3 regions of the Aquipuribacter nitratireducens genome follow, and region 1 is predicted to be linked to each of the others. Evidence: riboswitches for the same ligand, from Rfam matches in the RefSeq annotation. Region 1 holds a riboswitch; each other region holds the start of a gene.
The links. Region 1 has a riboswitch for S-adenosylmethionine ahead of WAB14_RS03895 (flavin reductase family protein). Riboswitches for the same ligand answer to the same signal wherever they lie in the genome.

Region 1 (9,305 bases):
GGGCTCGTGAAGTACGTGCGGACGGCGACGCCGAGCGGGCGGTCCTCGCGCTTCTCCAGGCCCATCGCGAGGCTGAGCCGGCTCGAGTTGCCGTCGGCGGCGACGACGACGCGGGCGCTCACCTCACCGGTCTCCCCGGTGCGCCGGCCGCGCTCGTCGTAGCGGGCCCACGTCACCCCGGTGATGCGGCCCGTCGCGTCGAGGACGGGACCGGTGACGCCGGTCTGCTCGAACAGGTGGGTCCCCGACCGCTCGGCGGTGCGGGCGAGGACCTCGTCGAGGTCGGCGCGCGGGCGGACGAGCCCGTAGCTCGGCACCCCGGTGAGCTCGGGCCACGTCAGCTGGAGCCGCTGCCCGCCGCCGATGATGCGCAGCCCCTTGTTGCGGATCCAGCCGTCCTCCTCGCGGTGGGGGACGCCGAGCGCGACGAGCTCCTTCACCCCGCGCGGGGTGAGACCGTCACCGCACACCTTCTCGCGGGGGAAGGCGGTCTTCTCCAGCAGGACGACGTCGAGCCCGGCGCGGGCGAGGTACGCGGCGGCGGTCGAGCCCGCGGGGCCTGCCCCGACGACGACGACGTCGGCCTCGGTGGGGATCGGATCGGGTCCGCTGGTCATCGAGGGTCCTCCACAGGGGTGGCGCGGGTCTTGTGCGCCGCTTCACAAGGTTGGGCCCAGGGTACGTCGGCGCGGCGGCCGTCGCGCGCGCCAGGTGGGCGTGCCCGTTCGCCGGCGACTGGGACGTCCCGCCCGCGAGTGGGACGTTTCGCCGGTGACCGGGACGTCGCGGCCTCGCAGTCGCCCGAGGACGTCCCACACGCGTCGAGGACGTCCCACACGCGGCGCGGACGTCCCACTCGCGGCGCTCAGGTCGGCGGCCGGACCGCCCGGTGCAGCGCGACGATGCCGCCGCTCGCGTCCTGCCACGACACCTCGCCCCAGCCCGCCGCGCGCAGCCGCGCCGCGAGGGCGGGCTGGTCCGGCCACGCCTGGATGGACTCCGCGAGGTAGTCGTACGCCTCCGGGTTCGAGGCGGCGCGCCGCGCCACGGCCGGCAGCACGCTCAGCAGGTACCGGTCGTACACGTGGCGGAACGGCGCCCACGTGGGGTGGGAGAACTCGCAGACGACGAGGCGGCCGCCGGGCCGGGTGACCCGCAGCATCTCCCGCAGGCCGGCGTCGGGGTCGACGACGTTGCGCAGACCGAAGGAGATCGTGACCGCGTCGAACGTCGCGTCGGCGAAGGGCAGCCGGGTCGCGTCCCCCGCGAGGAACGACAGGTCGGGGCGGCGGCGCCGCCCGACGTGGAGCATGCCGAGGGAGAAGTCGCACGCGACGGCTCGGGCGCCGAGGGCGGCGAAGGGCTCGGTCGAGGTGCCCGTGCCGGCGGCGAGGTCGAGGACCCGTTCCCCGCGCTGCAGGTCGAGCAGCCGCGTCACGAGTCGGCGCCACCGCCGGTCGGACCCGAGGGCGAGGACGGTGTTCATGAGGTCGTAGCGCTCGGCGACGCCGTCGAACATCGTGGAGACGTCGACGGGCCGCTTGTCGAGGTCGGCCCTCGTGCCGGAGGTCACAGCGCCAGGGTAGGTGGCCGCGGTGGGCGGAGCGCCCGGCGGCCGACCTACCCTGGTGCTGCCATGTCGACCCCCCTGTCCTCCCCCGCGCAGCCCGCGGAGCGCCCGGCGACCACGCCGCGGCCGGCCGGCCGGCTCGTCTCCCGCACCGTCGGGCTCGACGACCCGGGACCGCTGCTCGACCTGCTCCCCCCCGGCGACGCCGAGCCGCTCGCCTGGGTGCGGCGCGGTGAGGGCCTCGTGGGGTGGGGCCGGGCCGCCCGGATCCGCACGAGCGGACCCGACCGGTTCGCCGACGCCGAACGCCGGTGGCGGGAGCTGCTCGGCGGGTCCGTGGTGCGCGACGAGGTCCGGCTGCGGGGCACCGGACCGGTCGCGTTCGGCTCCTTCGCCTTCGCCGACGCCTCGGCCAGCGAGAGCGTGCTGGAGGTCCCGGAGACCGTCGTCGGCCACCGCGACGGCCGCTGGTGGCTCACCCGCACGACGGTCCAGGCGCCGGGGGCCCGGGCGGCCGCCGAGCTGCCGGGACCGGTGGAGGCCCCCGCCCCCCACGGGCGGCCGGAGCCACCACGGGACGTCACGTTCGCCGACGGGTCCGTGACGAGCACCGAGTGGGAGCTGCTCGTCGCGGCCGCCGTCGCCCGCATCGGCCGCGGTGACGTCGACAAGGTCGTCCTCGCCCGCGACCTGCTGGCCCGGGCCTCGGCCCCGCTCGACGTCCGCTCGGTCCTGCAGCGGCTCGCCGCCGCGTACCCGGCGACGTGGACCTTCCACGTCGACGGCCTCGTGGGCGCGACGCCGGAGATGCTCGTGCGGACCCATGTCCGCCTCGTCGCCTCCCGTGTGCTCGCGGGCACCATCCGCCGCACCGGCGACGACGAGCACGACCTCGCTCTGGCGGCGTCGCTCGCCCGTTCGAGCAAGGACCTCGGCGAGCACGAGTACGCCGTCCGCTCCGTCGTGGAGGCGCTCGAGCCGTTCTGCGCGGGGACGAACGTGCCGGAGTCCCCGTTCGTCCTCCACCTCGCCAACGTCATGCACCTCGCGACCGACGTGACGGGCGTGCTCCGCGACGGGGTGTCGAGCCTGCGGCTCGCGGCTGCGCTCCACCCGTCGGCAGCGGTGTGCGGCACCCCGACGGGGGCCGCGGCGGGACTCATCGCCGACCTCGAGGGCATGGACCGGGGCCGCTACGCCGGACCGGTCGGCTGGCTCGACGCCGACGGTGACGGCGAATGGGGCATCGCGCTGCGGTGCGGACAGCTGGGCGACGACGCGACCGAGGTCCGGCTGTTCGCGGGCTGCGGGATCGTCGACGGCTCCGACCCCGCCGCGGAGCTCGCGGAGTCGACGGCGAAGCTCGTGCCGATGCGCGACGCCCTCGGCGGCTGAGCCGGGTCTCGGCCCCGCGGGCCGCGACGTCCGGGAGCCGGACGCCGCGGGTCAGCGTGGCGCCGGGACGACGCTCCCCTCGCGGGTGATGCGGCCGCGCCCGGCGCGCTTCGCCCGGTACATGGCGGCGTCCGCCCGCTCGAGGAGCCGCTGCGGGTCGTCGTCGGGCTCCGACAGCGTGAGCCCACCGCTGACGCCCACGTCGAGGGCGGTCCTGCCGACGACGAGGGGCTCGGCCATCCGCTCCATGAGGCGCGCGGCGAAGGCGTCCGCGTCGGCCGGTCCCGCGAGCCCCGGGCAGCACACGACGAACTCGTCGCCACCCAGGCGCGCCACGGTGTCGGCGGGACGCACCGCCTCGCAGAGCCGCCGGGCGACGAGCACGAGGAGCTCGTCGCCGGTCTGGTGCCCGAAGGTGTCGTTGACGGCCTTGAAGCGGTCGAGGTCGACGAAGAGGACGCCGACGGAGCTGCCGTCCCGGCGCGCCCCGGCGAGTCCCTGCGCGAGCCGGTCGAGCAGCAGCGTCCGGTTCGGCAGCCCGGTGAGCTCGTCGTGCAGCGCGAGCCGGGTGAGCCGCTGCTCGGCGTCCTTGCGGTCCGTCGCGTCGACCATCTGCACCGTGAGCCGGGCGCCCCGGACGGCGTCTCCGTCGCGACCGACGAGGTCCGCGCCGACGAGGACGTGGAGCCACCGGGCCGTGCCGTCCGGCAGGAGGACCCGCGCGTCGCCCTCCCAGGACGCGGCCCGCCCGCTCGCGACCGCGACGAGCCCGGCACGGACCTCGCGGACGTCGTCGGAGTGGACGAGCGCCAGCCAGTCGGAGCCGACGACCTCGCCGGCGGCACGTCGCAACAGGGTCGCGGTCGCCGGGTTGGCGGTCCGCACCTCGGTCGTCGTCCCGTCCGGACGCAGCCGGAGAGACACGTGGCCGGCGAAGGCGGTGTCGACGCTGCGGCGGGCGCGCGCCTCGCTCACGCGGACCGCCTCGAGCAGCTCCTCGCGCTCGTGCCGGCTGATGGCGACGCTCATCGCGACGAGGGCGAGGACCGCGAGGAACCCCTGGGCGAGCAGGACCCGTGTCGTGGGCGAGCCCGCCCCGGCGAAGGGGCCGTGGCCGAGGACCGTCAACGTCACGGTCGCCGACCACGTGAGGACGAGGTGGGCCGACGTGAGGAAGCGGCCGAGCCGCATAGCCGCCCACAGGGTGAGCGGGATGGTGGCGTACGCGATGTTGAGCCCGTCCGCGACGAGGAACACGAGCCAGTAGCCGGCGACGGTCGCGGCCAGCAGGACCGCCGCCTCCGCCCTCCGGGCCGCGACGACCTCCGACGCCTTGGGCGGCCAGGTCCACGCGACGGACAGCACGAGCGCCGTGCTCACGAGGTTGCGAACGAGGACGAGGAAGGCGGCGAGCGGCCCGTCGACGTACACGGGAGTGGCGACGAAGAGGACGGCGGCGCCGGCCGCGGCGGCCGCGAAGGAGCCGACGAGCACGAGCGAGGCGCCCCGGACGGACGTCATCGGACGCGGTCCGGCGCGCAACAGGCACAGCACGCCGGCGCCGACGGCGGCGTGGACCAGGTTGGAGGCCGCGAAGGCCGGGGCCTGCGAGGCGGGGATGCCGGTGAGGACGTTGACGACGGTGACCGACGCCGCCATCAGCCCCGCTGCGGCCAGCGCCTGCCGGGGACGCCTCACCTGGGTGGCCCAGAGCACGGCGACGCCCGCCGCCGGCCACACGAGCGACAGTCCTGACAGCGCCGACGCTGCCGTCGTGGCCGTCAGTCGCCCGAGGACCGCCGCAGCGGTGAAGGCGACGAGGAAGAGGACGGTCGAGCGCACGTCCTGGTGATCGGCAGCGGGCGGGTCGCGATGCGGGGCCGACCGGGTGACGGCCCTCGTCACGCAGCGTGAGCACGTCCGAGGCGTGAGACGTCCGCTGCGGGAGGTGGACACGAGGGGGCGACGGCCGCCACAGTCGTCCTCGTCCATCCAGAGCGGCCGAGAGACCTGGCTCGTCGACGCCGCAGCAACCCCCCGGTGACGGGTGAGGGTGCTCCCGCCAGGCCGATGGAGGCCATCACCGTGAACGTCCGTCCTGCTCCTGACCCGACCCGCGCGCCGCGGCTGGTGCGCCGCCGTGTGGTCGACCTGCACAGGACCGGGTCCAGCGCCTGTCGGCGCCGGACCTCCTGAGCCGCCCGACCACCCTTCCCGCACCGCCCACAGGAGCCACCATGACCACCCCCACCTGGGGTGGACCCGCCGTGGACCTGCGCCGCGCGTTCCGATCCGACGCCTCGAGCGTCTGGGTCGTCACGACCGCGCACGCAGGCCGGCCCGTCGGGTTCACCGCCGTGTCCGTCACCTCCGTCTCCCTCGTCCCGCCGCTGCTGTCGTTCAACGTCTCGAGGTCGTCCTCGAGCCTGCACGCCCTCGTGCAGAGCGGCCGCTACGCCGTCCACCTGCTCGCCGCCGACCAGGCCGAGCTCGCCCGACGCTTCGCCGCCGACGCCGCCCTCCGCTTCGGGCCCGCGACCGCGTGGCGCTGGGGCGACGACGACCTGCCGCACCTCGACGGGGTCGTCACCCGCGTCGCCGGCGCCGTCCTGCGGTTCGTCGAGGCAGGGGACTCCCTCCTCGCCCTCGGCGAGGTCCACCGCGTCACGGGAGCCGACTCCCCGGGCGTCGAGCCGCTCGTCCACCACTCCCGCACCTACACGCGTCCCGCCGCTCTCGAAGGAGCCGTCGCATGACCGAGCCCGTCCGCTTCGCCGACCCCCTGCGCTTCGCCGGCACGAGCACTCCGCTCCGCTTCGCCTACTGGGTGCCCAACGTCTCCGGCGGCCTCGTCGTCTCGACCCTGCCCCAACGGACGTCGCACAGCCCCGAGTACAACGTCGACACCGCGCGGGCCGCCGAGGCCGCAGGCTTCGACTACGCCCTCACGCAGGTCCGCTACGGCGCGAGCTACGGCGCGGACGAGCAGCACGAGTCGACGTCGTTCTCCCTCGCCCTGCTGCTCGCGACCCAGCGCCTCAAGGTCATCGCCGCCGTCCACCCCTACTTCTGGCAACCGACCGTCCTCGCGAAGTGGGCCGCCACCGCCCAGGCCCTCACGGGCGGCAGGCTCGCCCTCAACGTCGTGTCCGGCTGGTTCAAGGGCGAGGCGGTGTCGTTGGGCGCGACGTGGCTGGAGCACGGGGAGCGCTACCGGCAGTCCGAGGAGTTCATCGAGGTACTGCGCGGGGCGTGGACCACCGACGGCTTCACGTACCGGGGCGACTTCTTCCGCACCCGCGACCTCACCTTCCGCCCCCAGCCGGACGTCCTCCCGGAGATCTTCCAGGGCGGCAACTCCACCGACGCCCGGCACATGGCCGGGCGGGTGAGCGACTGGTACTTCATGAACGGCAACAGCCCCGAGGGCGTCGCGGAGCAGGTCGCGCAGGTCGGCGGCTACGCGGCCGCGAACGGGCGCCGCGTGCGATTCGGCGTCAACGGGTTCGCCGTGGTCCGCGACACGGAGGCGGAGGCCCGGCAGGTCGTCGAGGACATCGTCGCCCACGCCGACGTCGAGAAGGTCGAGGGCTTCGGCGAGGCGGTCCGGCAGGCGGGCCGGTCGACGTCGGACGGGACGGGCATGTGGTCGGACAGCACGTTCCGGGACCTCGTCCAGTACAATGACGGCTTCCGCACCGGGCTCGTCGGCACGCCCGAGCAGGTGGCCCGTCGCGTGCTCGCCTACCGCCTCGTCGGCGTCGACCTGCTCCTGCTCGGCTTCCTCCACGTCCGGGAGGAGGTGGAGGCCTTCGGGCGGCGCGTCATCCCGCTCGTCCGCGAGCTGGAGGCGGAGGTCGCGGGGGTCGCGGACCCCGTCGCCCACCTCGACCTGGAGGATGAGCTCGCCGCGGCCCTCGCTGCGGCCGGCTGAGGCCGCATTGCCACGGGGAGCCGGCGCGGACGCCTCAGTGCCGCGCCGGCTCCACGACCCGGGCGATGCTGGTCGCGTGACGCAGCGGAGTCCCCGTGTACACCGACAAGGGGTAGCCGTCGCCCCAGCGCTCGCCGGTGGCCCAGCAGGCGACGTCGACGCCCCCGCCGATGAGGCGCTCGTACGCCTGCGCGCCCAGCCGGTTCCAGCGGCGCCAGTCTTCGGGGTGCGCTGCCGCGGGCTCACCGGACGGCCAGCCGACCTCGCCGAGGAGCCCGCGCACCCCCTGCTCGTCGCACCATCGGAGGAAGCCGTCGAGCTCGGTCGCCACCTTCGCGGCAAGCGACTCCCAGCCGTCGCGTCGTGCGCGGGCGTCGTCGACGGCGAACGGTGCCGGGTACGTGCCCCGGTGCTCGTTGCTCGCATCGAAGTAGTAGTGCGCCTCCGCCCCGCTACGGCCCAGCGGGTCTTCCACAAACCACCGCGGGTGCGTGACGGCCCACGACGCCGCTGACGACCACCGCTCCCCGGACACCCACACCCACGCACGGGACCCGGCTCCGCGCACGGCGTCGACCGCCGCCTGGGCGGCGGTCTCCCAGCCGCGCGCACCGCCCGGCATGTCGTGCGGCTCGTTCATCAGGCCGAGCTCGACCCGGTCGTCGCCGACGAGGGCTCCGGCCAGCCGGCCCCACAGGTCGGCGAAGGCCTCGACCGGCACGGCCGGGCTGCCGACCGGCTCCCCGCGGAAGCGACCGAAGCCGTGGACGTCGAGGACGCACGCCATGCCCCGCTCCGTGCAGTGCCCGACGACCGTCCGCAGCTCGGCGAGGTAGGCGGGCTCGAGCGAACGGCCGAGGTGGGGCTGGACCGACTCCCAAAGGAACGGCAGCCTGACGAGTTCGTAGCCGCGCTGGGCGAGCAGCTCGGCGGTGCTCACGGGGTCGAAGGCGCCCCCGACCTCGAACTCCGCACCCGCGACGTTGACCCCCACCCGGCCGGGGGTACGCCCGGCGCACGCGGCTGCCACAACGAGGAGCGGGACGACGGCGACGCCCGCCGCACCCCGCAGGAGGGAGCGGCGGGTCAGGACCGGCGCGGTGCCGGCCTCAGGCACCGCGACGGGCACCGACCGGTTGGCCCTCGGACGCGACCACGACCGCGTCCGGCGCGACGGGCACCGTGCGCGGCGGCCGACCGCGATACACGACCCGGGACACGAAGAGGAACCGGACGACGAAGGCGACGGCGATCGTGACGGCCTGCGCGGCGACGGGGTGCAGCCCGGTGAGGGACACGAGCGCCACGAGCGCCGGCAGCCGCAGGGCGGTCTCGATGTTGTTGAACGCGAAGAACTGCAGCGCCCGGGACCACCACGGGTGGACGCCGTCGCGCAGGTCGTGGAACACGAAGCGCTCCGACAGCAGGAAGTTGTGGAGGATGCTCACCTCCGCCGCCACCACGGCCGCCGCCACGTACGGCGTCGCGACCGCCACGAGGGCCCACATGACGGCGAGGTTGACGAGGGCACCGAGCGCCCCCACCACCGCGAAGCGGCTCATGCGCCCCATCCGGAGGCTGACGAGCTGATGGAGGAAATGCAGACCGTTGCGCCACGACGCCTTGCTCTCCCCGTCATGGCGGACACCGAACGCGAACGGCAGCTCCAGGACCCGCAGGTCGTGGCGGGCGAGCACCTCGAGCAGGATCTTGAACCCGCGAGGCCGCAGCCGGTCGGTGTCGACGGCCGCGCGGCGCAGGCAGAAGAAGCCCGTCATCGGGTCGGTGCACAGCCGCCCGATGCGCTTCGGGAAGCACGCACGAGCCAGCATCGTGCTCACCCCGGACACCGACCGCCGCCAGGAGCCGGCCAGACCACCGGCGTCGCCGTCACCGGTGTACCGGCTCGCGACGACGACATCGGCGTCCTCTGCCGCATGACGAAGGGCGGGGACGAGCTCCGGCGGGTGCTGGAGGTCGCCGTCCATGACGACGACGAACGACGCGCGGCTGTCACGGATCCCGGCGGTCACTGCACCTGCGAGCCCTCCGACCCGCTCGCCCGGCGCCCGGTGCAGCAGGCGCACCCGGACGGGGTGTCCCTGCCGCGCCACCTCGCGGACGCGGTCGGGGGTGTCGTCGGTGGAGTCGTCGACGAAGAGGACCTCCGCGGTCTCGGGCCGCTCGAGGGCGGTGGACAGCCGGCGGACGAGGATCTCGACGTTGCCGCCCTCGTTGAAGGTGGGCACGACGACTGTCGTGTCGGGGGCGGTGGGGCTCACGAGGTCTCCTCGGGGGTCTCGGCGAGGACGTCGGTGACGACGTCGGTCGTGGTGCCGTAGCGGTCGGCCAGCTCGGCGGGGGTGGCGTCCGCCGCCTCCGAGCGGATGGCGTCGACCTGCCCGT
Region 2 (9,305 bases), on a different contig from region 1:
TCCGGGCGCTCGCGCAGGGTCTGCTCGCCCCGGTCTTCTTCGTGGCCGCCGGGGCGTCGCTCGACGTCCGCGGGCTCGCCGTCGACCCGTCCGCCGCCGTGCTCGTGCCGGTCGTCGTCGTCGGGCTCCTGCTCGTGCGCACCGTGCCGGCGCTCCTGCGCACCGACCTCGCGCCGCGCGAGCGCGTCGCCGCCGGGCTCCTGCAGGCGGTGTCGCTCCCGCTGCTCGTCGTCGCCGGGACCCTCGGGCAGGAGTCGGGGCTCCTCGACGGCGCCCAGGCCGCGGCCCTCACCCTCGGGGGCCTCCTCACCGTGCTCGCCGTCCCACCGGTGGCGCTGCGCCTCCTGCCCGTCCCCGCCCCGGCCGACCGGTCCTCCCCCGCCGCCGTCCCCCTCGCGAAGGAGCACGTGTGACCACACCGTCGTCCGACACCGGCGCCCTGCGGCCCGGGGCGCGCCTGCCCGACCTCACGCTCCTCGACTCCGACGGGTACCCGCGGCGCCTGCTCGACCTGCCGGGCGGGGACCCGCTCGTCCTCCACCTGCACCGCGGCTGGTTCTGCCCGAAGGACCGGACCTACCTGCGCCGGGTGCTCCTGCCGTTCGCCGGGGAGCTCGGGGTCGCGTACGCGCGGCTGGTGTCCGTCAGCGTCGAACCGCCGGAGGTGCAGGCGGCCTACCGCGCGGGGCTCGACGCGACGTGGACGTTCCTCGCGGACCCGACACGCGTGCTGCAGACCACGCTCGACCTCCGCGAGTGGACGGACACCGTCCACGACCCGTACGTGCCGACGGTCGCGGTCGTGCGTCCCGACGGCATCGTCCACGAGACGTGGAACGGCTACTGGTACCTCGGGCGACCCGGCGCGGACGAGCTGCGCCGGTCGCTGCGCGAGGTGACCCGGCAGGTGCGCCGCGACTGGGTCGTCGAGCGGCCCGCGGGGACCCGTGCCTGACGCCGTCGCGTGGCTCGCGCTCCTCGACGAGCCGCCGGCCTCGGCGAGTCGCGCGGTGCCCGTGTCCGACGGGGCCGGTCGCCTCACGTGGCTGTGCGCGTGGCACGTCGTGCTGGGCGGCGGGGCGCCGGACGCCGCGTACTGGCGGCGCCCGTCCGCGGACGCGGTCCGCGTCGACCCCGACGTGCTGGCCGACGGGGCCACACCCGACGAGGGACCGTCGCTCGTCGTCGCGTGGACCGTGCCCATGCGACGGGCACGGCCCCTGCACGACGACCCGGCCGTCGTGGCGGCGACGCGGCGGGCGCTGCGCGACGGCGGCGGCCTGGCGTTGTGCACGGCCGCCGTGGCGGACACGGTCCACTGGGCCGGCGGGCTGAGCGCGGTCACCGAGGACGTCGCCGCTGCCTGGCCGGGGTGGCGGTCGCTCGACCCGTGGCGAGGACTCGCCCCGACGTGCGTGCTCGGCGTGCCGCCTGGTGTCCTCCGACCACGGGCGCTGCCGCCCGCCCCGGGCCTGCAGCGCCGGGCCGGGGCACCCTGGCCGGCCGGCACGTTCGCGACCGCCGGGGACCCGACGACAGGAGGACGACGATGACGGACGGGCGAGAGCAGGACGAGGCAGGGGCGGAGGCAGACGTCGAGGTCGACTGCGTCGTGGTCGGGGCCGGCCCCGCCGGGGAGGTCGCGGCCGGCAGGCTCGCCGACCACGGCATGGAGACCGCCGTCGTCGAGGTCGAGCGGGTCGGCGGGGACTGCTCGTTCTGGGCGTGCATCCCGAGCAAGGCGCTGCTGCGCCCCGGCCACGCCCGGCACGCGGCCCTGCGGGTGCCAGGTGCGGCGCAGGCCGTGACGGGACCGCTCGACGCGGACGCCGTCCTCGCCTTCCGCGACGAGGCCGTGTCCGGCTACGACGACTCGGGGCAGGTGCCGTGGCTCGACGGCAAGGGGGTGCGGCTCGTGCGCGGCGAGGGCCGTCTCGTCGGTGAACGCGTCGTCGAGGTGCGCGGGAGCGACGGCGGGACGACGCGTCTCACCGCCCGGCACGCCGTCGTCCTCGCGACCGGCTCGGCGGCCGCCGTCCCGGACGTGCCGGGCCTGCGGGACGCCGCCCCGTGGACGAGCCGTGACGTGACGTCCGCACGCCGCGTGCCCGAACGGCTCGTCGTCATCGGCGCGGGCGTCGTCGGGCTCGAGATGACGCAGGCGTTCACGCGGCTCGGGTCGTCGGTCACCCTCCTCGAGCGGGGCGACGCCCTCCTCCCGCGCCTGGAGCCGGTCGCCGGGCGGCTGCTCACCGAGGCGCTCACGGAGGACGGCGTCGACGTCCGCTTCGGGGCCGATGTCCGTCGGGTCGCGCGCGATGCCGACGGGACGGTCACCGTGACCCTCGCCGACGGGGAGGTCGTCGCCGACGAGGTCCTCGTCGCCGCTGGACGACGGCCGCGCACCGACGCGCTCGGCCTCGAGGTCGTCGGTCTCGAACCCGGCCTGGCGGTGCCCGTCGACGACACCCTCCGCAGCGAGCGGGCACCGTGGCTGTACGCGATCGGTGACGTCAACGGCCGCGTGCTCCTCACCCACCAGGGCAAGTACCAGGGCGGTGTCGCCGCCGACGCGATCGTCGCCCGCGCCCGGGGCGGGGAGCCGCCGACGACCGCGTGGGCCGACCACGCCGCCGTCCCGCAGGTGGTCGTCACCGACCCCGAGGTCGCCGCCGTCGGCCTCACGGCGGCACAGGCCCGCGACGCCGGGCACGAGGTCCGCGTGCTCGAGCACGACATGTCGACCGCCGGCAGCTACCTGCACTCCCCCGCCGGCTACCGCGGCGGCGCCGTCCTCGTGGTCGACGCCGCCCGTGACGTCGTGCTCGGCGCGACGTTCGTCGGCCAGGACGTCGCCGACCTCCTCCACTCCGCCACCGTCGCGGTCGTCGGCGAGGTTCCCCTGTCGCGGCTGCGGCACGCGGTGCCGTCGTTCCCCACGATGAGCGAGGTGTGGCTTCGGCTGCTCGAGGAGGCCGGGGTCTGAGCCGGCGGGCTCACGCGGCGGCGTCGCGCACCCGGTCCGCGGCGCCGTCGTCGAGCGTGACGCGGGTGCACGCGGCGGCGAGCCGCGGCAGGTCGTCGGGGGACACGAGCCCGGCCAGGGCGTCCGCGTCGTCGGGGAGCCCGACCGCGCGGGCGCCGTCGAGGACGCGGTCGTCGAGGAACGGGGCGACCTCGGGCCGGACGCCCTGCACCTCGCGGCAGTAGATGGCCGAGCCGGTCGGGCCGATGCCGGGCACCTCCTCGAGCAGCCGACGCAGTCCCTGGACGTCGTCGGCGGAGCCGTGCATGCGGCGCAGGTCGCCGCGCCAGCGCTCCTGCACGAGCTCGGCGGTGTCGCCGAGCATCGTCGCGGTGCGTTCGTCGTAGCGGCGGTACCCACCCTCGCCCAGAGCGTCGACGCGTTCCTGCCACGTCGCCTCCGCCATCGCCTTCGGTGTCCTCATGCCCGCCGAGGACAGGGCCCGTGCGGACGCGACGGCGATGCCGGCGTCGATCCGCGCCGACAGGAGGTTCGCGAGGACGAGGAGCCGGAACAAGGGCGACGGCGTGTCCTTGAGCCGGATGCCCGCCTCGGCCGCGTACGTCGTGCCGTGGGCGTCGAGGAGCGCACGGACGAGGTCGGTGCGGGTGGGGCTGCTCACCCGGTCATCGTGGTCGCGTCGGGCGTCGGACGCAGGTCCTCGCACGTCGTCGGACGAACTGTGGCCAGGCTCCCGGCACGGGATTCGAGGACCTGCCCCCGGACGTCGACGAGCGCTCGCTCACCGAGCCCACCCTCGTCGCCGACGTGCTCGACCTCGTCGTGCTCGAGCGCGACCGGCACGGCGGCGCGATCGCGGTGCTGCTGTGCGACGACGACGCGCGGCTGCGCGTGCCCGTCGTCGTCGGTGACATCCCGCCCGGGCTCACGCTCGCCGAGCGCACACGGAGCCCGAGGGCCTGAGCGTGCGGGCCGACGACGAGCTGTGGGCTCGCGCGGCCGTCGCCGCCTGCGCCTCCGGCACGCGCCTGCTCGGGGTCCACGTCATCACGCTCGAGGGGTCGCGACCGGTGCCCGTCCCTGCCTGACGACCGGGACGACACACGCCGGGCGGCTGGGCGGGCGCCCGGGCGGGTGACGTGCGCCACGCGCCCGTTGACACCCGCCCGGACCGTGCGGTTCCCTCGTCGCACCCATCCAGAGCGGCCGAGAGACGTGGCTCGTCGACGCCGCAGCAACCACCCTCCGGGGAAGGTGCTCCCGCCACGGCCGATGGAGGAGTCCATGCGCACCACGACCGAGGTCGTCACCACCCGCACGTCGCACCGGGTGCGGGTCGAGGCGGCGATGCGGGCGACGGAGTCCTGTCAGGCCTGAGCCGCCTGCCGGCACCGCGGCCCCAGCCGCGCGCTGTCGCCGACCCGTCCCTCGCAGACCTGCGCTGCGGCACCGTCGTCGTGCCCGCGCCCCGTGGAAGGCCCATCCGTGCCCGAGTCCCCCCGTCCCCGACCGCTCCCCTCGCCTCGTCCCCAGCCGCGCGGCTTCGCGACCGACCAGGTCCACGCCGGCGCCGACCCGGACGCCGCGTCCGGCGCGCGCATCCCGCCCATCCACCTCACCGCGGGCTTCGTCTTCGACAGCTTCGACACCGCCGCCGCCCGGTTCGCCGGCGACGACGACGGCTACACGTACTCCCGCGTCGGCAACCCCTCCCACACCGCTCTCGAGCGACGTCTCGCTGCCCTCGAGGGCGGCGACGACGCGATCCTCGTCGGGTCCGGGCAGGCCGCCGTCACCGTCGCCCTCCTCGGCGTCCTCGCCGCCGGCGACCGCCTGCTGAGCAGCGCGAGCCTCTACGAGGGCTCGCGGGGGCTGTTCCGTGACAACTTCTCCCGCTTCGGCATCGGTACCGACTTCGTCGACACCCCCACCGACGTCGAGGCGTGGCGACGGGCGATCCGGCCGACGACCCGGGCGCTCTTCGTCGAGTCGATCCCCAACCCGTCGAACGACCTCCACGACCTCGCCGCGCTCGCCGACCTCGCCCACGAGCACGGGCTCCCCCTCGTCGTCGACAACACCCTCGCGACGCCGTACCTGCTGCGCCCGCTCGAGCACGGCGCCGACGTCGTCGTGCACTCCGCGAGCAAGTTCCTCGCCGGGCACGGCGCCTCGCTCGGCGGGGTCGTCGTCGTCGGTGGCGACCACGCGTGGGCGCGCCGGGCGGACATGCACCCGCACCTGCACGAGCCGTCGGCGCTGCTGCGCGGTTCCTCGTGGACCGACGCGCACGGCGACGCGGCCTACGCCCGCTTCACGCGCGACCTCGTCGCCGCCCGCCTCGGCCCGACGATCTCGCCCGTCCACGCGTTCCTCCTCCAGCAGGGCGTCGAGACGCTGTCGCTGCGGGTCGCGCAGCACAGCCGCAACGCGCTCGCCGTCGCGCAGTGGCTGCACGCGCAACCCGACGTCGTCGACGTCGGCTACCCGGGCCTGCCGGGTCACCCGTCGCACGCGCTCGCGCAGCAGTACCTGCCGCGGGGGGCGGGCTCGGTGTTCACCGTCACGCTCGCCGGCGGCACCGACGCCGCGCGGGCGTTCGTCGACGCCCTCGCGCTCGTCAGCCACATGACGCACCTCGGGGACGTGCGCACGCTCGTCCTGCACCCGGCGTCGACCACCCACGCGCACCGCACGTCGGCGGAGCGGGCCGCGGCCGGCGTCCACGACGGGACGCTGCGGCTGTCCGTCGGGATCGAGGACGTCGCGGACGTCGTCGCCGACCTCGCCCGCGGCCTCGCCGCCGTCCGCGACGCCCTCACCGCCGCGCCCGCGGCCTGACCCCCAGGAGCAGGAGCATGGGACGACTGCAGCACCTCGGCTGGTTCTTCTCCCGCGGGTTCGGCCCGCAGGGCTGGGGCCGCGAGGACCACCGCTGGGGGTACCGCTGGCAGGAGCCGCGGCTGTACCAGCAGGCGGTCCGCGAGCTCGAGCAGGCGGGGCTCGACCTCGTGATCATGGAGGACGCGGTGTCGCTCGGGAACCCGGAGACCCTCGACCTGCGGGTCCGCGAGGCCTACGGCGGACCGAAGCACGACCCGCTGCTGCTCGCGCCGTACCTTTTCGACGTCACCTCGCACATCGGCCTCGCACCGACGGTGAACGCCGGCATCACCCCGCCGTACCTCGCGGCGCGGCAGGCGGCGACGCTGCAGCACCTGTCGGGGTACCGGTTCGGGCTCAACGTCGTCACCGACGTCGGCAGCGCCCGGCACGTCGGCGCCGCCCCGCTGCCGCACGACGCCGCCTACGACCGGGCCGAGGAGTGGGTCGGCGTCGTCAGGCGGTTGTGGCACTCGTGGGGCGACGGCGCCTTGGTCGCCGACGAGGGGACGTGGCGGTTCGCCGACGGCGACCGGATCGACGCGTTCCGGCACAGCGGCGAGTACTTCGACGTCGCCGGCCCGCTCAACGCCGTGCCGTTCGCGGACGGCGACGACCCGGTGGTGGTCTCTCCCGGCGGGTCACCGCGCGGGCTCGCGTTCGCCGGCGCCCACTCCGACGTGCAGCTCGCCCTCGCCCCGCTCGACGTCGACAGCGTCCGCGCCTACCGGCGCCGTGTCCTCGACGCCGCCGCGGCCGCCGGGCGCAGCGACAAGGACATCCGCGTCCTGTTCGTCGTGAAGCCGGAGATCGTGGCGAGCCCGGAGGAGGCGGACCGCGTCGTCGAGGCGTCCCGGCACCCGAGCGAGGCGGACCTGCTCCGCATCGCCGTCGGGCAGTCGAGCGACCTCGAGACCGACCTGACGCGCCTGCCGCTCGACGAGCCGGTGCCCGCGTCGGCGTTCGGGGACCACGTGTCGCAGGGCACGATCCGCGGGCTGCTCGGCAGGGACGGCGAGCTGGGTCGGGACACGCTCCGCGAGGTGCTGACCCGGAAGGCGCGGAAGGGCCGCCTGGCGGACCGGACGGGGTTCGTCGGCACGGCGGAGGAGCTCGCCGACTACGTCGAGGGGATGGGCGACGACGCCGGCAACAACGGCTGGATCCTGTCCGGCGACCTCCACCCGACGACCGTCCACCGGATGCTCGACGACCTCGTGCCGGTGCTGCGGCGCCGCGGCGTGCTGCGGAGCGAGTACGGGGACGGCGGGGTGCGGGCGAACCTCTTCGACTTCTGAGGGGTGCTCACGCCTGCCCGGCCGGCACGCCCTCCGCCTGCCGCGCGGCGGGCACCCGCAGGTCGATCTCCTCGCGCGCGCCGATGCCCTCGACGTCGTGCAGCTCCGGCCGGGGCGTGGTGAGCAGCGCCGTCACGACGAAGACGACGAGCGAGGCGCCCGTGGCGAGGAAGACCGGGTAGCCGTCGAACCCGGCCGTGACGAACGAGTTCGGCACGTACAGCAGGTCGTTCGGTGCCCCGTAGATCGTCGGGGTGAGGACGAACGTCGTGAGGCGCACGACCGCCCCGGTGAGGATCGCCGCGAGGGCGGCCGCGGGCGTCGAGCGGGCCCAGTAGACCCCCAGCGCGAACGGAACGAGCAGGCACGCGCCCATGACGTCGAACGCGAGGGTGAGGAGGATCCCGGTCTGCGGCACCTGGATGGCGAGCAGGATGCCGATCCCGACGACCGGGAGCATGAACAGCCGCACGAGGCGGAGCTGGGTGTCGGTGTGCCCGTGGCCGGTGCCGAGGCGGCGCTGGCCGACGATGTTGCGCGTGATGACGGACGCGGTACCGAGCACGGCCCCGTTCGCCGTCGAGCACGACGCGGCGATGATCCCGGACAGGACGAGGATGGCGAGACCGATCGGCGCCGCGTCCGTGATGATCGTGAAGAGGACCGGGCCGTCGGCGGGGTCCACGGCGGTGCCCGCGGACAGCGCGATGAGGGCGTAGAGGACGCCGACGAACGCAGTCCCGGCAGCCCCGACGAAGCACGCGCGACGGGCGATCGACGGGCTGCCCGCGGAGAAGATCCGCTGCATGAAGTCGAGCGCGACGATGTCGCCGAGCGCGAGCGCGAACAGCGTCCCCCAGTTGATGGGGGCGCCCTGCGCGGGGTCGGTGAGCTGGCCGAGGTCGAACGGCCCCATGCCCTCGGGGATCGAGATGCCGTACGTCGTGGCGACCCACAGGAAGAGCGCGACCACCGCGACCAGCGTGATGATCATCTGCAGGGCGGCGGTGTACGCGTCGGAGATCATGCCGCCGGCGACGGTGTAGGTGAGGATCACCGCGACGAGCAGGACGACGCCGAGCGCGTAGCCCGTGCCGAGGAACCGGTCGAGGATGAGCCCGCCCGCCACGAGGTTGCCCGCGAGGAGGATGCCGAAGCTCACGACCATGAGGACGGAGCTGAGGACCTCCACGAGGCGGCCGTAGCGGCGCCGGTAGAAGTCGCCGAGGGTGTACAGGCGCATGCGGTTCATGCGCGGCGCGAAGAAGATGCCGGTGAGCAGCAGGCACAGCGCGAGCCCGAGCGGCAGGGACGCGCCGGCCCAGAACCCGAACGACGCCGTGAGGTCGGTGTTGCCCAGCGTCGCGTTCGAGTCGACGGCCTGGCCCATGAGCCCGGCCGCCGCCAGCGGCAGGGGCAGGGCCCGGCCGGCGACGAGGAAGTTGGTGGTGTCGCCGTCGACGCGTCGGGCCACGACGAGCCCGACGACGAGGACGGCCACGACCGTGAGCGCGACTCCGAGGATGATCATGACGATGACTCCTTGCGCGGTCGGTGGCGCCGGGGTGGGAGGAGGGGTCTAGGCGCGGCCCTTGGGGAGGTGGCCGGAGCGCACGAGGCAGCCCAACGTGTCGCAGATGACCCGGGTGGAGATCAGCGCGGTGATCTCGGCGTTGTCGTAGGGCGGGGAGCACTCCACGACCTCGATCCCGGCCAGCGGCCGGGCGTCGGCGATGATCTGGATGAACTTCAGGACCTCGCGGGGGAGGAACCCGCCGGGCTCGGGCCAGCCGGTGCCGGGCACGAACGCGGCGTCGAGGCAGTCGACGTCGAACGACAGCCACACGGCCTCGGCGCCGTCCCACGCGACCTCGAGCGCGCGCTCGGCGGCGGCCTCGATACCCATGTCGACGGCGTCGGTGAGGGTCATGATCGTCGTACCGCGCTCCCGGCCGACCTGCACCCCGGGGCGGGGGGCCTGCCAGCCGCCGATGCCGATCTGGACGAGGTTCTTCGGCGGCACGTTGGGGATGTCCGTGGCGTGGAACCACGGGGTGGTGTGCATCCGCTCGTCGAGGTCGGTCTCCTGGGTGTCGACGTGGCGGTCGAAGTGGATGATCCCGAGGTTGCCGCCGAGG
Region 3 (9,305 bases), on a different contig from region 1:
CGACGGCGGTGGGGCGGTCGACGCCCACGACGACGCCCCTGCCGGGACCGAGCCGCACGGACACGCCGCCGTTGTCGCGCATGGCGCGCAGCTCCGCGGCGCCCACGGCGTCGGGCAGGGTGGCTCGCAGCCGCTCGGGCCGGTCGCCGACGGAGATGACGCCCGCGAGGCCACCGGCGCGCAGCCCCACGGCCCGGACGACGCCGTCGGCGACGAGCACGACGGAGGCCCCGGTGGCGTAGCGGCCGTCGGGGCGGGGGCGCAGGAGGGTGCAGGAGCCGCGGACCTCCGGCTCCCCCAGGTCGCGGGCGACGGCGGCGGGCACGGGCTCGTCGACGCGGAGGTCCTTCCAGCCGCCCGGGTCGGCGAGCGGCACGTCGTCCGCCGTCCCGATCGTCCGGCCCGTCGCGGGGTCGAGCGCGCACCGTCCGGCCGAGGGACGGCGGAGCTCGGCCCACGCCGGTCCGTGCCCGGCGCCGAGGTCGCTCGTGACGAGCGTCAGCCGTCCGTCCCGCACCTCGTCCCGGGTGACGAGCAGCCGCAGGTCGTGGCGGTGGACCGGTACGACGTCGCGGCTCGCGTGGGCGGTCGCGGTGTCGAGCGCCGCGAGCGCCTCGGCGGGCAGGACGCCCGCGAGCGGGACCGCCTCCCCGCTGCCGCCGCGGCGGTGCAGGGAGACGGCGGCGACGCGGTCCGCCACGACCCAGCCCACGGGGGCGCCCAGTCCGCCGTCCGCGTCCCGGAGCAGCGCGCGGCAGCCGCGGGCGTCGACCGGACCGACGGCGAGCCCGTCCGGGAGTCCCGCGACAGGGGTGCCGAGGGGCGCGGGCCACACCGGGAGCGCCGCCACCGGGGCGAGGTCGACGCGCCCGGCGTCCGTCGCGGCCGAGTCCGTGCGTTCGCGTGCCGTCCCGTCGCGGACGGCGAGGACCGCCACGAGGACGACCGCGAGGAGGAGCAGCAGCGTCGCGCCCCGGGACGCGAGAAGGCCCGTCACCGTGTGGTGACGGGCCTCTCGCGTCGGCACGGCGTGCTCCGGGCTCGCCCGCTCGTCGTCCCGGATCAGTCCAGGTAGTCGCGCAGGACCTGGGACCGGCTCGGGTGGCGCAGCTTCGACATGGTCTTGGACTCGATCTGCCGGATCCGCTCGCGCGTGACGCCGTAGACCTTGCCGATCTCGTCGAGGGTCTTCGGCTGCCCGTCGGTGAGACCGAACCGCATGCTGACGACACCCGCCTCGCGCTCGGACAGGGTGTCGAGGACCGAGTGCAGCTGCTCCTGCAGGAGCGTGAAGCTCACCGCGTCCGCGGGCACGACGGCCTCGGAGTCCTCGATGAGGTCGCCGAACTCGCTGTCGCCGTCCTCGCCGAGCGGGGTGTGGAGGGAGATCGGCTCGCGGCCGTACTTCTGCACCTCCACGACCTTCTCCGGCGTCATGTCGAGCTCGACCGCCAGCTCCTCGGGCGTGGGCTCGCGGCCCAGGTCCTGCAGCATCTGGCGCTGGACGCGCGCCAGCTTGTTGATGACCTCGACCATGTGGACGGGGATGCGGATGGTGCGGGCCTGGTCCGCCATCGCCCGGGTGATGGCCTGCCGGATCCACCAGGTGGCGTACGTGGAGAACTTGTAGCCCTTGGTGTAGTCGAACTTCTCGACGGCGCGGATGAGGCCGAGGTTGCCCTCCTGGATGAGGTCGAGGAAGAGCATGCCGCGGCCGGTGTAGCGCTTGGCGAGCGAGACGACGAGACGCAGGTTGGCCTCGAGCAGGTGGTTCTTGGCGCGTCGGCCGTCCTCGGCGATCCACCACAGCTCGCGCTTGAGGCGGCTGTCGAGGGTCGCGCCCTCGTGGCTCAGGCGCTCCTCGGCGAACAGCCCGGCCTCGATGCGCTTGGCGAGCTCGACCTCCTGCTCGGCGTTGAGGAGGGCGACCTTGCCGATCTGCTTGAGGTAGTCCTTGACCGGGTCGGCCGTCGCGCCCGCCTGCACCACGGTGGGTGCGGGGTCGTCGTCGTCCTTGGCGGTGATGACGAACGCCTCGGAGGGCGGCGTCGTACCGGACGCGGACGCCGGGGCCGCACCGGCCGCCGCGGGAGCGGCCACGGCGTCGGAGTCCCCGTCGGCCTCGTCGTCGGAGTCGTCGTCCGTGGCCTCGGTCGCGGCGTCCGTGTCGTCGCCGTCCTCGGTGTCGTCGCCGTCCTCGACGTCGCCGGCCTCGGCCGCGTCGTCGTCGGACACGTCGGCGAGGTCCGGCTCGACCTCCACGGTCTCCTCGTCGTCCGCCGTGTCGGAGCCGGCAGGGGCCGCCGTGTCGGAGGGCTGCGCAGCGGCCGCCTTCTTCGCGGCGGTCTTCTTCGCGGCCTTCGTGGCCGCGGGCTTGGCACCCGGCTTCTTCGCGGCGGCCTTCTTGGCGGCCGTCCTCTTCGCCGGTGCGGAGGTACCGGGCTCGTCGTCGAGGACGGCGGTCCCGCCCTCGCCCGTCGCGGTCGTGCTGGTCATGCCCACCGTCCCGTCATCGATCGTCGCCGTCGTGGACGGCGTGCGAGTACGCGCCGCCGCGACCGCCTTGCGGCGCCGCGGGGCGGGCAGCTGCTGCCCCAGGGCGCCCATGTCGAGCCCGGCCGAGACGAGCTCCGCCATGACCCCCTTGATCCGACCCGACGGGACCTGCGCGTCGACCACCACCTGTCGGAGGTCACCGGGCTCCACGGGGGCGCCGCTGACGATCCGGGCGCGCATGCGCTCGATGGCGGGATGACGCAGGATGTCCTGCAGGGAACGGTTCTCGTGCTCCGACGACACGCACAGCCCTTCGTCGACTACGGTCAGGGGGGTCCTGGCGCCGTCCGTGACCGCGACGACCAGACCTACCATTGTAGTCCTACGCCCGTGGCGCTCGGCGACGCAGGCCCCTCCTCGTGCACCCAGGGGAACGCGCCGGACGTCCTCGGTGTTCCGTCGTCGTCAGGCTCTCGAGGCGGCCTTCCGCTGCTGCTTGAACTCCCGCACCCGGGCGGTGCTCGCGTCGTCGACGACGTCGGCGACCGACCGGTGGACGTCCGCCTCGCCGTACTCGCCCGCCGCCTCCCGCCACCCGTCCGGGCGCACCCCGAGCTGCTTGCCGAGCAGTGCGACGAAGATCCGCGCCTTCTGGTCGCCGAAGCCCGGCAGGGCCCGGACCCGTCGCAGCAGCTGCGCCCCGTCGTCGACGTCGCGCCACAGCGCGGCGGCGTCGCCGTCGTAGTCGTCTCGCACCACCCGCGCGAGCGCCTGCAGCCGACGCGCCATGGAGCCGTGGTAGCGGTGGACGGCGGGCGGCCCCGCCATGACGGCGGCCAGGTCCGCCTCGGGCATGCCCGCGAGGGCGACCGGGTCGAGGCGGTCGGGGGTGCCCGGGAGGCGCTCGAGGATGCGCGCGGGCCCCGCGAACGCGGTCTCCATCCGGATCTGCTGGTCGAGCAGCATGCCCGCGAGCAGCGCGAACGGGTCGCGGGACAGCAGGGCGTCCGCGCGCTCGTCCCCCGTCAGCCGCAGGGACGTCACGGCCCGTCCTCGCCCTTCACCGCCAGCACCGGGCACGTGGCGTCGAGGAGGATCCGCTGGGCGTTGGACCCGAGGATGAGCTTGCCGACGGGCGACCGCCGGCGCAGCCCGATGACGATGACCGTCGCGCCCACCTCGTCGGCGACACCGAGCAGGTCGTCGGCCGGGTCGCTGCTGCGCGGCAGGTGCCGGACCTCGTACGCGAGCCCGCGCTCCCCCAGCCGGCCCACGTGCGGCTCGAGGTCGGCCTGGACCGCGTCGGTCGTGTCCTCCCGGCTGCTCACCACGACGAGCCGCGCACCGTGGCGCACGGCGGCGTCGACGCCGTGGGCGAGCGCGGCCCGCCCCTCCTTGCTCGGCAGGTAGCCGACGACGACGGCCATGTCACCTCCAGGTCCCGCACCGGCCGGGTGGCCGGCGACCGCGGTCACGCGGTGACCGTACCGGCGACCGTAGCCCTCTCGGCGGCAGCGCGCGCCACCGACCGTCCCGGACCCGGCGGCGTCGGCGGACGTACGCTGCCCGGGTGGCGGGACGCGACGGCGACGGCTGGGTCTCCTGCCGCTGCGGCGCCCGCCACTGGGGCCGGCACGGCGCCGCGGGGCTCGTGCTCGTGCGGGCGCGCGACGACGGCGCAGCGGAGGTGCTCCTGCAGCACCGGGCGGGCTGGGTGCACGACGGTGGCACGTGGGCGGTACCCGGCGGGGCGCGGGACAGCCACGAGGACGTGGTCGCCGCCGCCCTGCGCGAGGCGGTCGAGGAGGCGGGCGTGCAGGCCGCCGACGTCGTGGTCGCGGCGACGGTCACGGGGACCGACCACGGCGACTGGCGCTACGACTACGTCGTGGGGGTCGTCGCCGCCGGCGCCGCCCTCGGGGCGGCGAACGCCGAGACCGAGGCGCTGGCGTGGCGCCCGGTGGACGAGCGCCCGCAGCTGCCGCTGCACCACGGTCTCGCGCGGGACTGGGACCGGCTGGCCGCCGCAGCGCGCCGCGCGGTCGGCACCTGACGCGCCGTCGGCACCTGAGGCGCGGTCGGCACCCGACGCGCGGTCGTCCTCAGCCGGCGACGCCGCACGGCGCGGCGGCCTCCCCGGCGCTGTCGTCGTCGCTGTCGTCACCGCTGTCGTCACCGCTGTCGTCGGCGTCGGCGTCGGCGAGCGCGTCGGCGAGGGCGCGCGCGACCTGGGCGGTCTCCACGAGGAAGCCGTCGTGGCCGAAGCGCGACGTCACGAGGACGTAGCGCGCTCCCGGCACCAGGGCCGCGAGCTCCTCCTGCTGCTCGGTGGGGTACAGCCGGTCGGAGTCGACGCCCACGACCGTGGTCCGCGCCCGCACCCGTCCGAGCGCCGCGGCGACCCCGCCGCGACCGCGACCGACGTCGTGGCCGTTCATCGCGCGCGTGAGGAGCACGTAGCTGCCGGCGTCGAAGCGGCGGGCGAGCTTGCCGGCCTGGTGGTCGAGGTAGGACTCGACGGCGTAGCGGCCGCCGACCAGCGGGTCCTCGCCGTCCTGCGCGTCGCGGCCGAAACGCGTGTCCATCTCCCAGCGCGAGCGGTACGTCACGTGCGCGATGCGACGTGCCACGCCGAGACCGGTCACGGGGCCCTCGTCGGGCCCGTCGTGGTAGTCCCCGCCCCGCCAGGCGGGGTCGCCGGTGATGGCGGCGAGCTGGGGGGCGCACCACGCGAGCTGGTCCCCGGACGCGGCGGCGCAGCTGGCGAGCACGACGCAGCGCTCGACGCGCCCCGGCAGGCCCACCGCCCACTCCAGGGCCCGCATCCCGCCCATCGAGCCGCCGACGACGAGCGACCACCGGCGCACGCCGAGCGCGTCGGCCAGGCGCGCCTCGACACCCACCTGGTCGCGCACCGAGACGTGCGGGAAGCGACTGCCCCACGCCCGGCCGTCCGGGGCGGGCGAGGCGGGCCCGGTGGTGCCCTGGCAGCCGCCGAGGACGTTCGCGGCCACGACGAACCAGCGGTCGGTGTCGACGGCGAGACCCGGACCGACGACGCCGTCCCACCAGCCGGGCGAGGGGTGCCCGGGGCCGGCCGGGCCGACGACGTGGGAGTCGCCCGTGAGGGCGTGCTCGACGAGGACGGCGTTGGCGACGGTGCCGTCCGCCCCGCGCCTGGGCGTGCCCCACGTCTCGTACGCGACCCTCGCTCCCGGCAGGGAGCCGCCGGCCTCGAGGTCGAGCGGGCCCACGTCGACGAAGCGCCGTCCGCCGGGGGGGTCGCCCTCCCGCCACGCCACCACGCGCCGGGCCCCGCTCAGGCGCCCTTGGCGGCCCGGAAGCCCGCCTCGAGGTCCGCGAGGATGTCGTCGACGTGCTCCAGGCCCACCGAGAGCCGCACGAGACCGGGCGTGACCCCGCTCGCGCGCTGCTCGTCGACGCTCAGCTGGCTGTGCGTGGTCGAGGCCGGGTGGATGACGAGGCTGCGCACGTCGCCGATGTTCGCGACGTGGCTGTGGAGCTCGAGGCCCTCGACGAAACGCCGCCCGGCCTCGACGCCCCCCGCGATCTCGAACGCGAGGACGGAGCCGGACCCGCGCGGGGCGTACTTCTCCGCGAGTGCGTGGAACGGGCTGCTCGGCAGGCTGGCCCACGCCACGCGCTCGACGTCGTCGTGGCCCTCGAGCCAGTGGGCGACCGCGCGGGCGTTGTCGACGTGGCGCTCCATGCGCAGGCTCAGGGTCTCCAGACCCTGGCCGACGAGGAAGGCGTTGAACGGGCTGACGGCGGCGCCGACGTCCCGCAGCAGCTGCACGCGCGCCTTGAGGATGTACGACAGGTTCGCCCCGAGGGCACCGCCCTCGCCGAGGTCGCGGGCGTAGACGAGGCCGTTGTAGCTGGGGTCCGGCTGGTTGAAGCCGGGGAAGCGCTCGGGGTCGCGGCCGTAGTCGAAGCGGCCTGCGTCGACGACGACGCCCGCGATCGCGGTGCCGTGCCCGCCGAGGAACTTCGTCGCGGAGTGGACCACGACGTCCGCGCCCCACTCCAGGGGGCGGACGAGGTACGGCGTCGCGACGGTGTTGTCGACGACGAGGGGGACGCCTGCGTCGTGGGCGACCGCGGCGACGCCCTCGATGTCGAGGACGTCCTGGTACGGGTTGGAGATCGTCTCGGCGAAGAACGCCTTGGTGCGCGGCCGGACGGCGGCGCGCCAGGAGTCGAGGTCGTCGGGGTCCTCGACGAACGACACCTGCACGCCGAGCTTCGGCAGCGTGTAGTGGAAGAGGTTGTACGTGCCGCCGTACAGCCGGGGGCTGGAGACGACGTGGTCGCCCGCCTCGGCGACGTTGAGCAGGGCGATGGTCTCTGCGGCCTGCCCGCTGGCGAGCAGCAGCGCGGCGGCTCCACCCTCGAGGCTCGCGACGCGCTGCTCGACCGCGTCCTGGGTGGGGTTCATGATCCGCGTGTAGATGTTGCCGAGCTCCTTGAGCGCGAAGAGGTTCTCCGCGTGCTCGGTGCTGTCGAACACGTAGGACGTCGTCGCGTAGATCGGCAGAGCCCGCGCGCCGGTCGCCGCGTCGGGGCCGGGGCCCGCGTGGATCTGGCGGGTCTCGAAGGACCAGGAGCTGTGGTTCGACATGGTGACCTCCCGTGGACGGGGGCCCCTCGGGCCCGCGCTTGCCGCCACCGGTCGGGGACGGCCCGGTCCTCACCCGGGGCACCCCACCGCGGAGGAGGGTTGCCGGCCAGCGAGCCGGGGCTTGGCGCTGGCGCTCATGACCTGGGTGCAGGGTACGGCACCGGTCCCGGCGGGACCGGGTGACCCGCCCCGTCGTCCCGCATCCCGGACGCCGGTGGCGTCGCAGGGCCTGCCGACCTGCCGCGCGCAGTGCTCACAGCGTGAGCGCGGGGGTCACCACCCCGGCGAGGACGCGCGGGTCCTCGCTCGCCTGTCCCGGCCCGCCCTCGTCGTCACTGGCGAGGACGAGCTGCAGGTGGCCGGGCGGGACGACGTCGAGGGTGAAGCGACCCGACTCGTCGCACGCCGTGAGGTTGGTGCCCGCCGAGGTCCGGACCTCGAGCCGCCGCTTGCCGCCCGGCGCCACCCACCCGTCGACCCGGTGCCCGCCCGTGACCTCGCTGATGGCGAGCATGACGGTGAGCGCACGGCTCCCGAAGGTCACGGTGCGGACGTCGTCGCCGCGCGCAGCCGCGACCGCGAGCCCCTCCTGCTGCAGGCGCATGAGCTCCAGGTCGAGGTCGCCGGCGAGGGCGTCGGCCTGCAGCGCGAACCGCACCCTGTCGACGAGGCCGTCCGGTGGGGCGTCGAGGGCCTCCCACATGCGCCGCAGCTCTGCGTGCAGCTCGGCGGGGTCCCCGTCCCCGGCTCGCGCGGCGCTCGTCACGTCGTGGTCCACGACCCCTCCTCACCCAGCCGCTGGCGCAGCTTCTTCAGGCAGCGGCCCCGGGTGGGGCCGATGCTGCCGACCGGCATGTCGAGGTCCGCCGACAGCGCGGCGTAGTCGGGCCGGTCGGCGAACGCGATGACGCGGAGCAGGCGCTGGCACCGCTCGGGCATGCCGGCCACCGCCTGCCACAGGCGTCGGCGCCGGTCCGCGTCGACCACCTGTGCGGCGGGACCGGGCGCGGGGTCGGGCGTGGTGAGGAGCACGGGCTCCGCGTCGTCGACCGAGCCGCGCCTGGCCGCGGCCGCGCGGGCGGCGTCCCGTCGCACGGTGACGAGCAGCCACGCGAGGACCGCCTGCGGGTCGCGGAGCGAGGAGCGACGCCTGGCCAGCGCCACCCAGGCGTTCTGGACGACGTCCTCGGCGACGACCGCCTCGATCCGGTAGGCGCGCGCGGTGTGCCACAGGGTCGGTGTGAGCAGGGCGACGAGTTCGTCGCACGCCGTCGTGTCGCCGTGCGACCACCGTCGCATGAGGTCGGCGGCCTTGTCGGCGAGCACGTGACGCGGCCGGGGGGCCTCGTCGCCGTCCGCGGACCGCGAGCCGCCGCGCGCGCCGGGCACGCTCACCGCCCGGACCTCGAGGTCCGACTCGGCTGTGGGGGTGTCGGGCACCGGTCTGCCTCCTCCTGCGCTCGGGTGCCGCGGCCGCGCGGTCACCCGTCCCCCGACGCTAGTGGTCGGCCGTCGGCGCGGCCAGGGTCTGGCCGGCCGGTGCGCGGACGGTCCGCGCACGCAGGGAGGAGGGTGCGGCGGCTGCCCTGATACGCGCCCGCCCGGGCTCGGGCGCCCGGGGTCGGCGGCGCTCACGCCGCGCTGCCGTCGAGCCCGCAGCCCGCCTGCCGCGCCTCGCCCGCGCTCGGCACCGAGGCCCTCCCGGGCTCCACCCCGGGGGGCACCGCGGGGTCGGTCTCGTGATCCGTCACGGGGTGCGGCCCGAGGCCGTGGTCGAGGCACTGCAGGACCAGGGCGGCGAGGGACTGGCGCGGGTCGTCGCGCAGGGCCCGCTCCGCGAGCACGAGCGCGCGGGTGCCGTCGCCCGCGGTCCAGGCCAGCCACGCGTGACCGGCGAGGACGACCGCCCGTCCCAGCGGCGCCGACAGCGACGCCATGCGCCGCAGCACGACGCCCGCGGCGTCGAGCCCGGTGGTGCCGAGGTGGGCTGCCCGGTCGAGGACGTGGTGGGTGTCCCGGCCCGCGAGCAGGTCGCGGGCCCCGCCGGGGCCGGCCGGGGTGAGGGCGGTGAGGCAGGCGTCGCGCAGCCCGCGGTCCACACGCCACGCCCCGACGAGCCGTCCGGTCGACTCCGGTGGCGGGGGCGCGGGCAGGTGCCCCAGCCACT

Region 2: another riboswitch for S-adenosylmethionine. It lies ahead of WAB14_RS01300 (O-acetylhomoserine aminocarboxypropyltransferase/cysteine synthase family protein); the one in region 1 lies ahead of WAB14_RS03895 (flavin reductase family protein).
Region 3: another riboswitch for S-adenosylmethionine. It lies ahead of WAB14_RS07805 (bifunctional o-acetylhomoserine/o-acetylserine sulfhydrylase); the one in region 1 lies ahead of WAB14_RS03895 (flavin reductase family protein).

Annotation. Positions count from the first base shown of each region.
Region 1 covers NZ_JBBEOG010000002.1:99,059-108,363, reverse strand. Annotated here, with positions in the region: gene WAB14_RS03915 (geranylgeranyl reductase family protein) at 1-617, opposite strand, end outside; gene WAB14_RS03910 (demethylmenaquinone methyltransferase) at 866-1,573, opposite strand; gene WAB14_RS03905 (isochorismate synthase) at 1,637-2,965, shown strand; gene WAB14_RS03900 (diguanylate cyclase domain-containing protein) at 3,017-4,807, opposite strand; SAM riboswitch class I at 4,951-5,042, shown strand; gene WAB14_RS03895 (flavin reductase family protein) at 5,203-5,721, shown strand; gene sfnG (dimethylsulfone monooxygenase SfnG) at 5,718-6,899, shown strand; gene WAB14_RS03885 (glycoside hydrolase family 5 protein) at 6,934-8,016, opposite strand; gene WAB14_RS03880 (GtrA family protein) at 8,009-9,181, opposite strand; gene WAB14_RS03875 (ArnT family glycosyltransferase) at 9,178-9,305, opposite strand, start outside.
Region 2 covers NZ_JBBEOG010000001.1:308,069-317,373, reverse strand. Annotated here, with positions in the region: gene WAB14_RS01335 (cation:proton antiporter) at 1-413, shown strand, start outside; gene WAB14_RS01330 (redoxin domain-containing protein) at 410-955, shown strand; gene WAB14_RS01325 (hypothetical protein) at 948-1,553, shown strand; gene WAB14_RS01320 (dihydrolipoyl dehydrogenase family protein) at 1,550-2,986, shown strand; gene WAB14_RS01315 (HhH-GDP family DNA glycosylase) at 2,997-3,647, opposite strand; gene WAB14_RS01310 (hypothetical protein) at 3,794-3,949, shown strand; gene WAB14_RS01305 (hypothetical protein) at 3,952-4,074, shown strand; SAM riboswitch class I at 4,177-4,265, shown strand; gene WAB14_RS01300 (O-acetylhomoserine aminocarboxypropyltransferase/cysteine synthase family protein) at 4,472-5,827, shown strand; gene WAB14_RS01295 (LLM class flavin-dependent oxidoreductase) at 5,845-7,167, shown strand; gene WAB14_RS01290 (high affinity choline transporter 1) at 7,175-8,698, opposite strand; gene WAB14_RS01285 (agmatinase family protein) at 8,747-9,305, opposite strand, start outside.
Region 3 covers NZ_JBBEOG010000003.1:318,929-328,233, forward strand. Annotated here, with positions in the region: gene WAB14_RS07775 (hypothetical protein) at 1-1,027, opposite strand, end outside; gene WAB14_RS07780 (RNA polymerase sigma factor) at 1,063-2,736, opposite strand; gene WAB14_RS07785 (HhH-GPD-type base excision DNA repair protein) at 2,962-3,540, opposite strand; gene WAB14_RS07790 (universal stress protein) at 3,537-3,923, opposite strand; gene WAB14_RS07795 (NUDIX domain-containing protein) at 4,067-4,549, shown strand; gene metX (homoserine O-acetyltransferase MetX) at 4,599-5,801, opposite strand; gene WAB14_RS07805 (bifunctional o-acetylhomoserine/o-acetylserine sulfhydrylase) at 5,816-7,138, opposite strand; SAM riboswitch class IV at 7,168-7,280, opposite strand; gene WAB14_RS07810 (hypothetical protein) at 7,392-7,916, opposite strand; gene WAB14_RS07815 (RNA polymerase sigma factor) at 7,901-8,578, opposite strand; gene WAB14_RS07820 (DUF4192 domain-containing protein) at 8,770-9,305, opposite strand, start outside.